3 regions of the Streptomyces sp. GQ60 genome follow, and region 3 is predicted to be linked to each of the others. Evidence: riboswitches for the same ligand, from Rfam matches in the RefSeq annotation. Region 3 holds a riboswitch; each other region holds the start of a gene.
What was found. Region 3 has a riboswitch for cyclic di-AMP ahead of AC6CKD_RS29585 (M23 family metallopeptidase). Riboswitches for the same ligand answer to the same signal wherever they lie in the genome.
Positions count from the first base shown of each region.

Region 1: it holds a riboswitch for cyclic di-AMP, as region 3 does, so the genes downstream of both, AC6CKD_RS23445 (transglycosylase family protein) here and AC6CKD_RS29585 (M23 family metallopeptidase) in region 3, are expected to answer to the same signal.
Region 2: it holds a riboswitch for cyclic di-AMP, as region 3 does, so the genes downstream of both, AC6CKD_RS14760 (M23 family metallopeptidase) here and AC6CKD_RS29585 (M23 family metallopeptidase) in region 3, are expected to answer to the same signal.

Region 1 is NZ_JCAXEG010000009.1:215,782-219,309, forward strand. It holds gene AC6CKD_RS23440 (LysM peptidoglycan-binding domain-containing protein) at 97-1,209, shown strand; cyclic di-AMP (ydaO/yuaA leader) riboswitch at 1,486-1,657, shown strand; gene AC6CKD_RS23445 (transglycosylase family protein) at 1,660-2,361, shown strand; gene eno (phosphopyruvate hydratase) at 2,705-3,528, shown strand, end outside.
Region 2 is NZ_JCAXEG010000005.1:131,381-134,908, reverse strand. It holds gene AC6CKD_RS14765 (GntR family transcriptional regulator) at 162-827, opposite strand; gene AC6CKD_RS14760 (M23 family metallopeptidase) at 1,016-1,810, opposite strand; cyclic di-AMP (ydaO/yuaA leader) riboswitch at 1,823-1,982, opposite strand; gene AC6CKD_RS14755 (M16 family metallopeptidase) at 2,221-3,528, opposite strand, start outside.
Region 3 is NZ_JCAXEG010000015.1:115,526-119,053, reverse strand. It holds gene AC6CKD_RS29590 (winged helix DNA-binding domain-containing protein) at 1-479, opposite strand, end outside; gene AC6CKD_RS29585 (M23 family metallopeptidase) at 545-1,519, opposite strand; cyclic di-AMP (ydaO/yuaA leader) riboswitch at 1,522-1,718, opposite strand; gene AC6CKD_RS29580 (tyrosine-protein phosphatase) at 2,053-2,874, shown strand; gene AC6CKD_RS29575 (aspartate aminotransferase family protein) at 2,918-3,528, opposite strand, start outside.

The sequences.
Region 1 (3,528 bases), on a different contig from region 3:
GTTCGAAGGCCGCTAGGTTCTGCCGTTACCCCGCCGTTATGCGAAAGGTGCAACCTCATGCGTTCCGGGAACGGCCGCCACAGACGCCCCCGACAAGTGCCCGCACTTGTCGTCACCGCCGGAGTCACCGGCACCGCCCTCGCCCTGCCGCTGCTCGCCGCCACCGGCGCGAGCGCCGCGGAGACCTCCACGTGGGACAAGGTCGCCGAGTGCGAGAGCGGCGGCACGTGGAGCGCCAACTTCGGCAGCGGCTCGTACGGCGGGCTGCAGTTCAGTCAGGAGCAGTGGAAGAACGCCGGCGGGCTCGACTTCGCCGAGCGCGCCGACCTCGCCAGCCGCTCCCAGCAGATCGCCGTGGCCGAGCGGGTCCTGGCCTCCCAGGGCCCACAGGCGTGGCCGCTGTGCGGGGTGCCGGCCGGTCTGACGCAGGACGCGCCCGCCGCCGTGGTGGACCCGGGCCTGCCCGCCGGGTCCGGGTCCGTCGCGCCCACTCCGTCCCGCCCGGACGACGCGGTGCCCCACACGGGCTCGGGCAAGCCGTCCACGGACTTCGGGGCCCCGACGCAGCAGATCCCGGCCCCGTCGGACTCGCCGCTGCCCGACTATCCGATCGGCGTGCCCGGCGAACTGCCCGTCATGCCCTCGCCGGACCTCCAGACGTCGCCTCCCGGACTCCCGGGCGACCCGACGGCTCCCACGAGCCCGGTGGACCCGACCGCACCCGTGGACCCGACGGCTCCGGCGGACCCCGCGACTCCGGCGCCCCCGTCCGCGGACCCGACCGCACCCGTGGACCCGACGGCTCCGGCGAACCCGTCCGGCCCGGGCGACTCCACGAACCCGACGAACCCGGGTAATGCGGAGAACCAAGCCAACCCGGCCATTCCGGTCAACCCGGTTGATCCCACCGCCCCGACGGCTCCGGCCGCACCCGGCGAGTCCACCGCCCCGAGCGACCCGGCGGCCCCCGGCGCGACCGAGGGCAGCGGCAGGCACCGCGGCCCGGCCGCCGTCGAAGCGCCCGTCGCGCCTGACGCCGCGTCGGACCCGACGTACACCGTGAAGGAAGGCGACAGCCTCATCGCGATCGCGGACGCCAACGGAGTGAAGGGCGGCTGGAAGGGGCTCTATGAGGCCAACGAGCAGGTCATCGGCGGCGACGCGGACCTGATCAAGCCCGGTCAGAACCTGGATCTAACGCATCAATAAGGGCACTTAAGGCGCCCGGAACCAGCTGATTGTCCGTTTTCTGTAAGTGAGACATGTGTCTCTCTAGGCCAACTGGCGTGTCTGGTTCGGAGGGTTCTGCAAACCCCGCTCTCACCTGCGCAAACACCCTTCGGGGGAGCGCAAGTAGGCACCCTTTCCCCCCGATGTCCCTCGTTGAACATCGGGGGGAGACCTGTCTACCTTCTGAATCGCCCGCCACCGCGGGCTCCTTCGACCGCATCGCCGAATCCTGCCGGCGGACGGAGGGAACACTCGTCGCGTAAAGCGCCGAAGGCAGGAGCGGGGGAACCAAGGTAGGCGCCGGAACCGGCCGTTGAGAGACGGTCATGGAACCGGCTAGGGGTTAAGCCGAGCGCTAGGTCGCTCGGCCGGGCACTCACTCGCCCGAACCCGACAGCTCACCTCGTAGGCGTCGGTGAGGAGAACTCCATGCTGCTTTCGGGCAAGGGCAAGCACCGTCGCGGTTCCAAGGCCGTCCGCATCGTCACGCTCGCCGGTGTCGCCGGTGTCGCCGTCGCGGCTCCGCTGATGGCCGCGGGCACCGCCTCGGCCGCGACCGCTTCCGAGTGGGACCGCGTCGCCTCGTGCGAGTCCGGCGGCAACTGGTCCATCAACACGGGCAACGGCTACTACGGCGGCCTGCAGTTCTCGTCCTCCACGTGGGCGGCGTACGGCGGCAAGGCGTACGCCTCGCAGGCCAACCAGGCCTCCAAGTCGCAGCAGATAGCCATCGCAGAGAAGGTCCTCAAGGGTCAGGGCAAGGGCGCCTGGCCGTCCTGTGGCGTCGGCCTGTCGAACTCCTCCTACACCGGCGGTTCGGCGCAGGCCCCGGCCAAGCCGAAGGCCCAGCCGAAGCCCGCGCCGAAGCAGGAGAAGAAGGCCGAGCCGAAGAAGGAGACCAAGCGCGTCGAGGCTCCGACCACCCGCTCCGACCGCCCGGCCGCCGCGCCGACGTCCGAAGCCCCCAAGACGGGCAACGGCTCCTACGCGGTCAAGTCCGGCGACACGCTGGGTGCGATCGCCGACGCGAACAACGTGTCCGGTGGCTGGGAGAAGCTCTACGAGCTCAACAAGGACATCGTCTCGGACGCCGACCTGATCTTCCCGGGCCAGAAGCTGAAGCTCAGCTGAACCCGAAGGTGAGGCCGGAGCTGAACCCCGGCTGAAACCTGTGGGAACGGTCGTGGCCGCTTTCGCGACACGCAGTAGTTCCACCGCGCAATTCCACCGCCCGGCGCGCAACCCCCTTCGCGCCGGGCGGTGCTGTGTGCGGGTGGCTCCGGCCTGACGGTGCCTCCGGAAAGCCGGTGATCAAGGGTCCTATGTCCTGTAAGAGGGGCATTCAGGCCCTTTTTCGTCCCAGCCCCCGGGCGGTCGGCCGGCCGAGTGCCCAGAGCCGGTTAGGCTCTAAGCGGCAAGGCCATCCCACGGCCTGACACGCCACCGCACACCCAGCGTCACATCCCAGAAGGAGATGCTCGTGCCGTCCATCGACGTCGTCGTAGCCCGGGAAATCCTGGACTCCCGAGGCAACCCCACGGTCGAGGTCGAGGTGGGCCTCGACGATGGCAGCACCGGCCGTGCTGCAGTCCCGTCCGGCGCCTCCACCGGAGCGTTCGAAGCCGTAGAGCTCCGTGACGGTGACCCCAACCGCTACATGGGCAAGGGCGTAGAGAAGGCCGTCCTCGCCGTCATCGAGCAGATCGGCCCGGAGCTCGTCGGCTACGACGCCACCGAGCAGCGCCTGATCGACCAGGCGATGATCGACCTGGACGCCACCGAGAACAAGGGCTCCCTCGGAGCCAACGCCATCCTCGGTGTCTCCCTCGCCGTGGCGCACGCCGCGTCCGAGGCCTCGGACCTGCCGCTCTTCCGCTACCTCGGCGGCCCGAACGCGCACCTGCTGCCCGTTCCGATGATGAACATCCTGAACGGTGGGTCGCACGCCGACTCCAACGTCGACATCCAGGAGTTCATGATCGCCCCGATCGGCGCGGAGTCCTTCTCCGAGGCCCTTCGCTGGGGTGCCGAGGTCTACCACACCCTCAAGAAGGTCCTGCACACCAAGGGCCTCTCCACCGGTCTGGGCGACGAGGGCGGCTTCGCGCCGAACCTGGAGTCGAACCGCGCCGCGCTCGACCTCATCGTCGAGGCGATCAAGCAGGCCGGCTACGTCCCGGGCACCCAGATCGCGCTCGCGCTCGACGTCGCCGCGTCCGAGTTCTACAAGGACGGCAACTACGAGTTCGAGGGCAAGTCCCGCTCGGCCGCCGAGATGACCGACTACTACGCCGAGCT
Region 2 (3,528 bases), on a different contig from region 3:
TCGACCGCATCGACGCATCGACTCGGACGGAAATGCGCGCACCGCGCTTTCCGGCACACTTTCCGAAACACTCGATTCCGGTGGGCAGAATTCAAGCGGAATGGCGCCCGGCACGGGAATTGCGACCCCGCCGGATATCCCACCTTTGTATACGGCGTTTGTTAATGCGGAACGCTCGCCGTGTTTACGGCAGGTTGCAAAGTCCTCACGCGCATCCGGTGCGCCCCCGCCGCCCGGTCCACGTGCGCCGCGGTCAGCGCCCGGGCCCGCTCGGCGTCGCCCCGGGCCACCGCGTCCACGATCGCACCGTGCTCGGCCCAGGACTCCACGGGCCGCACCGGGGCCTCGACCACGTACATCCAGGCCACCTTGTGCCGCATCTGGGTGAGCAGCGCGATCAGCCCGGGGCTGCCCGAGGCCTGGGAGAGCGTCTCGTGGAACCAGCCGCCCAGGGAGCGCAGATCCTCCTCCTGGCCCCTCCTGGCCCGCTCCTGACCCAGCCTGACGAGCCCGCGCAGCACCTTGAGGTGGGCCTCGCTGCGCCGCCGGGCCGCCCGGGCGGCCGCGAGGGGCTCCAGCAGCATCCGCAGCTCCAGCAGGTCGGCGGCCTCCTGCTCGGTCGGCTCGGCCACGCAGGCGCCCGCGTGCCGGCGGGTGGTCACGAACCCCTCGGACTCCAGCGTGCGCAGCGCCTCGCGCACCGGGACCCGCGAGACTCCGTAACGGCGCGCCAGTACCTCCTCGGTCAGCCGGCTGCCGGGCCCGAACACCCCGGAGACGATGTCGTCGCGGATCGCTGTGCATACCGTGTGCGCGGGAATACGCAAGACCGGAACCTCCGCCTTTTCTCGTATGGCTGTGCGCGTTGCGACTCTATTGCAACACACGATAATTTCCGAGGACGGCCGGAAATACGAAACATTCACACAACGCGAAGCACGCAGCACGAAGCACGAAGGCCCCGGCTCGAAGAGAGCCGGGGCCTTCACGGAAGTCGTGCGGTGCGACGGTGGGGTCAGAGGGTGACGCCGTGCGAGCGCAGGTACGCGACCGGGTTGATGTCCGAGCCGTAGTCGGCGCCGGTGCGGGCCTCGAAGTGCAGGTGCGCGCCGCTGGAGTTGCCGGTGTTGCCCGAGAGGCCGATCTGCTGGCCCGGGGCGACCTGCTGGCCGGCCCTGACGCTCACCGAGTGCAGGTGGCCGTACTGGGTGTACGTGCCGTCGGCGTGCTTGATGACGACGTTGTTGCCGTACGCGCCGCCCCAGCCCGCCTCGACCACGGTGCCCAGGCCGACCGAGCGCACGGAGGTGCCGGAGTCGGCGTGGAAGTCGATGCCGGTGTGGCTGCCGGAGGACCACATGGCGCCGCCCGCGTGGTACTGCGTGCTGACGTAGGAGCCGTCGATCGGGGAGACGAAGGTGTTGAGGCGCTTGCGCTCCTCTTCGCGGGCGGCGCGCTCGGCGGCCTCGCGCTCGGCCTTGGCCTGGGCTTCGGCCTTCGCCTTGGCCTCGGCGGCCCGCTGCTTGGCCTCGGCCTCGGCCTGCGCCTTGGCGGCGGCGGCCTCGGCGGCCCGCTGCTGGGAGTGGGCCTGGGCCTCGACGTCACCGGCGAGCTCGTCTGCCACCACGATGGTGTTGAGGCTGCCGGTGTCCTCGAAGGAGGGGGAATTGTCCGCGGCGAACGCGGGACCCGCCAGGGAGCCGACGACGCCGGTGGCGGCGAGGGCGGCTATGCCGGCGTAGCCGGCGGTCCTGCGGCTCATACGGCTCGAACCACGGTGCTTGCCGGCGGCACTACTGCCAAACGCCATGAAGGGGCTGATCCTTTCCTTCCCTCTCGCCTACCGGGTTAGCTGACGGGTTCGGAGCAGGAAGGTCTCCTACGGGCCCCCTCTTGCGAGGCGGTCCGATTCACCCCAGGGACACAAGTGGGTCCCCGGCTCCCCAGGCTCGCGCCTGACGGGGACTCGGCGATCGCTGTCCGGTGCCGCGGATGCGGCGGTTACGACTGACGAACAGCACGGCCGACGCTAGGCGGATCATCAGTCAATCGCCAAACAGACACGCCATTTTGTTGCGTACGCCACACCACATACAAGCAACCACACGACTTAAGGAACAGGCAAGACAAAAGGGACTCCGGCGGGCAAACCGCCGGAGTCCCCTGTCGGAGCCCCTTGTCGACGGGCCAGTTGGCGACCCGTCGGCAGTCAACGGACGGTCAGTTGGCGACCACGGCCACTTCGCCGATCCCGAGGGCCCGCACCGGCTCTTCGATCTGCGAGGCGTCGCCGACCAGGACCGTGACCAGGCGGTCCACCGGGAAGGCGCTGACGACCGCCGAAGTGGCCTCCACCGTGCCGGTTTCGGCGAGCCGCGCGTACAACTGCGCCTGGTAGTCGTCCGGAAGCTCCTGCTCGACCTGGTCGGCGAGCGTGCCCGCGACGGAGGCCGCCGTCTCGAACTTCAGCGGTGCCACCCCCACCAAGTTCTGCACGGCCACGTCCCGTTCGGCGTCGGTCAGGCCGCCCTGCGCCAGGGTGCGCAGCACCGTCCAGAGGTCCTCCAGGGCCGGGCCGGTGTTCGGGGTGTCCACCGAGCCGCTGATGGCGAGCATCGAGGCGCCCTTGCCGTCGGCCGTGGAGCGCAGCACCTGTCCGAAGGCGCGCACGCCGTACGTGTACCCCTTCTCCTCGCGCAGCACCTTGTCCAGCCGGGACGTGAGGGTGCCGCCCAGGCAGTACGTGCCGAGCACCTGGGGCGCCCAGACCCGGTCGTGCCGGTCGGCGCCGATGCGGCCGATCAGCAACTGCGTCTGGACCGCGCCGGGCCGGTCCACGATGACCACGCGGCCCGTGTCGTCGGCGGTGATCGGCGGGACCGGGCGCGGGGCGGTGGTGTCACCGGTCCACGCGCCCAGGGTGTCGGCCAGGACGGCGTCCAGGTCGATGCCGGTCAGGTCGCCGACGACCACCGCGGTGGCGGTCGCGGGGCGCACGTGGGCCTCGTAGAAGGCCCGTACGGCCGCGGAGTCGATGCGGGCGACCGTCTCCTCTGTTCCCTGACGCGGGCGGGACATCCGCAGGGAGGCCGGGAACAGCTCCTTCGAGAGTTCCTTGGCGGCACGGCGCTGCGGGTTGGCGCTCTCGTGCGGGATCTCGTCGAGCCGGTTGCGCACCAGGCGGTCGACCTCGGCGTCGGCGAAGGCCGGCGTGCGCAGCGCCTCGGCGACCAGGCCCAGCGCCTTGTGCAGGCGGGAGGCCGGGACCTCCAGGGAGACCCGCAGGCCGGGGTGGTCGGCGTGCGCGTCGAGGGTGGCGCCGCAGCGCTCCAGCTCTGCGGCGAAGTCCTCGGCGGACCGCTTGTCGGTGCCCTCGGACAGGGCGCGGACCATGATCGTGGCCACGCCGTCGAGGCCCTCGGGCTCCGCGTCGAGCGGGGCGGCGAGGTTGATCTCGACCGCCACCACCTGCTGGCCCGGGCGGTGGCAGCGCAGCAGGGTCAGGCCGTTGGCCAGTACCCCGCGCTC
Region 3 (3,528 bases):
TACTGCCGCAGCCCCCACCACGCTCCGGGCCTCGGCGGCGCTCCCAGCCGGTGTCCGAGCCAGGCCTCGCACTCCGCCGTCGTACGGGGCCGGTCGGCGAAGTCCAGCAGCTCCGGCACCAGGACGTCGGCGTCCTCGGCCGTCAGCCCCGAGTCCGTGAAACGGGTCCCGAGCCTGGCGGCCCGTACGGAGGGCTGCACCGCCTCCCGGAAGGGCCGGTAGTCCTCCGCGTGCACGGCGTGCAGGGTCAGCCGCATCAACGTCGACTTGACGACCTCGCGCCCCGCGAAGGCGGCGTCGAGGTCTGCCGGGTCGAAGCCGGCGAGCCGGTTCCACAGCGCGAGATAGGGCGAGGCCGCGTGCTGCGCCTGCAGGGCGACCACCCTGCGGACCGCGTCCCCTACGTCCATCACCTCACGCCGCAGGAGCAACTGCCGTGCGAGCGTGGAGCGGTTGAGCTCCCCTGCGCTGACCTGCATGCCGTGACCGCCCGTCCCCCGTCGAAACGGGCAGCCTAACCGGCACCTCCGACAGTGCCCCGGATTCAGATGGTGACGCCCTTCGACCGGAGGTAGGCCAGCGGGTCGATGTCCGAGCCGTACGAGGGGCCGGTGCGGATCTCGAAGTGCAGGTGCGGGCCGGTCGAGTTGCCCGTGGAGCCGGAGAGGCCGATGGTCTGGCCGCCGGTGACGCTCTGGCCGGACGAGACGGACAGCTGGGAGAGGTGCGCGTACTGGCTGTACTTGCCGTCGGCGTGCCGGATGACGACCTCGTTGCCGTACGAGCCGCTCCACCCGGCGGAGACGACGGTGCCGGCGCCGACCGCCTTGACGGTGGTGCCGGTGCTCGCGGAGAAGTCGACACCGGTGTGGTAGCCGCTGGACCACATGGCGCCGGAGGCCCTGTACGCGGTGGACGGGCCGCCGCCGACCGGGGCGACGAAGCCGGTCGACGTGGAGCCGCCCTGCTGCTTGGCGGGAACCTTGGCGGCGGGCGCCTTGGCGGCGGGCGCGGCGACCTCATCGGAGGAATCCGATGAATCCGACGAATCGCCAGAAGTGGAAGAACCGGAAGAAGCGGACTTCTTCGCCGGCTTCGGCGATGCGGCCGGCGCGGACTCGGCCGCCGCCGCCGGAGCCTTCGCACCGAGGGTGAGCTTCAGGCCCGGGTGGATCAGCGACGGGTCGGTGCCGACGGCCTCGCGGTTGTCCGCGTAGAGCTGCTCCCAGCCACCGGTGAGGTGCTGACGCTCGGCGATCTTGGAGAGGTAGTCGCCCGGCACCACGGTGTAGACGGTGGGGACGCCCTGCGCGGCGGCGGGAGCCGCCTGGAGGGCGGGCGCGGCCTGCGGGGCCTGCACCGGAGCGGCGGCGGTCGCGGCGGCCGGGGCCCCCGCGGCGTGGGCGCCGGTGGCGCCGAGCAGCGGAAGCGCGAGGGCCGCGCCACCGGTGCCCGCGGCGGCGAACCCGCGGGATATCGAGCGGGACTTGGGACGGCGGTGCTTACCCGTTCCGGACATGGCGAATTCCTCTCCGACGCCTGCGAGGTGAGCTGTCGGGTTCGGACTGGAGATGTCCGGCCGTGCACGTGCCGTTGAACGGCACGTGCACGGCTTCACCCCGAGCTGTCCCGTTGTAAAGATCCCGAAGGAACTCCGGAACAGCGGCTTACCTGGTTCCCCCGCTCCTGCCGCGCGCGTGAATAGTCGGGTGCGGTTTCCGGACGGCGGCAGGATTAGGCGGTCCATCCGGATCGATCGCGAAGGTAATCGAGCCTGCCCGCACGGAACAAGTCCCGAATTCCCCAATGGATTCCCGGGGATGATGGACCGACGGAATTCCGGTCACCCTCCGTCCATTCCCCACCCCCAACAGCCGTCCCGACAGGGGAATTCGCCATTCGCGATCAGGCACTCACGGTCACCGTATGATCTGGCTCACGGGGAGGTGTCCGATCTCGCCTCTCGCTATGGCAAGTTGTCAGCAAGTGGCGTAATTCGGACACGCGCGGCGACGACCGCACGGACGATACGGACGACACGGAGGAGCCCCTGTGACCCAGCAGATACCCCAGAGCCCCCACACCGGTCCAATACCGGTGGAACCGGCACTGACCGGCGTGCGCAACTTCCGTGACGTGGGCGGGTTGCCGACCGTGGACGGCCGAAGGGTCAAGTCGGGACGACTGTTCCGAAGCGGACATCTGGCGCATGCCACCGAAAGCGACGCGGAATTCCTCGGATCGCTGGGACTGCACACCGTCTTCGACTTCCGCAACGGCGCCGACCACGCGCTGGAGGGTCCGGACGTGGAGCTGCCCGGTGTGCGCAACGTCGGCATTCCGCTGTCGGATCCGGCCGACGGCGGGGAGTTCTGGAAGATGGTCCGCGAAGGGGACCTGGCGCAGCTCCGCGAGATCCTCGGCGAGGGCAAGGCCGCCGCGCGGATGTCGCGTTCGTACCGGACGATGATCCGGACCCGTACGGCCGAGCACAGCCGGGTCGTGCACGCGCTCGCCGAGGACAGCGTCCCGGCCCTCATGCACTGCGCCGCCGGGAAGGACCGGGCAGGCCTGTCGATCGCCGTCACCCTGCTCGCGCTGGGCGTCGAGCGGGAGGCGATCGTCGCGGACTACCTGGAGTCGAACGCCCCGCACAACCGCTACCGGGTCCGCCGGGGCAGCGACTCGCCCGAGGCCCGCGCCCCCGAGGTGATGGAGCTGCTCGCCCCGCTCTTCGACGCCCGCGCCACATATCTGACCACGGCCTTCGACGCGATCGACGAGGAGTGGGGCGGGGTGGAGCGCTACCTCGCCGACGGCCTCGGACTCACGCCCGAGACCCTCGGCCGGCTCCGCTACCGGCTGCTGGACTGACGCCCCACGAGGCGGGCCGCCGCCCGCTGAACCGACGGGCGGTTCAGCGGTTGGCGACGGCCTGCCTCACCAGTGTCCGGCCGAAGTCCCACATCAGCGCGCCGCCCCCGTGGGCCTCGTCCATGACCGCACGGAAGGCGCCGACGAACCGGTCGACGTCCGCCTCGTCCACGATCAGCGGCGGGATCAGCTTGATCACTTCCAGGTGATCGCCGGAGACCTGCGTGAGGATCCGGTGCTTCTGCAACAGCGGCACCACGACCATCTGCGCGAACAGCCCCTTGCGCGCCGCCTGCAGCATGCTCCAGCGGCTCCGCAGGCCCAGCGAGGACGGCCGGCCGAACTCGATGCCGATCATCAGCCCGCGCCCCCGTACCGCGTGGAGCAGTTCGTACTCGTCCACGAGCGCGGCGAGCCGCCCGCGCAGCAGGTCGCCCATCGAGCGGGCGTTGGCCACCACCCGCTCGTCCTCCATGACGGAGAGGACGGCGAGCCCGGCCGCCATCGCCTGCGCGTTGGAGCCGAAGCTGGCGGAGTGGACGAGCACCCGGTCCATGGAGGAGTAGACCTTCTTGAAGATCCAGTCCTTGCCCAGGGTCGCACCGACGGGCACGTAGCCGCCGGACAGGGCCTTGGCCACGCAGACCAGGTCCG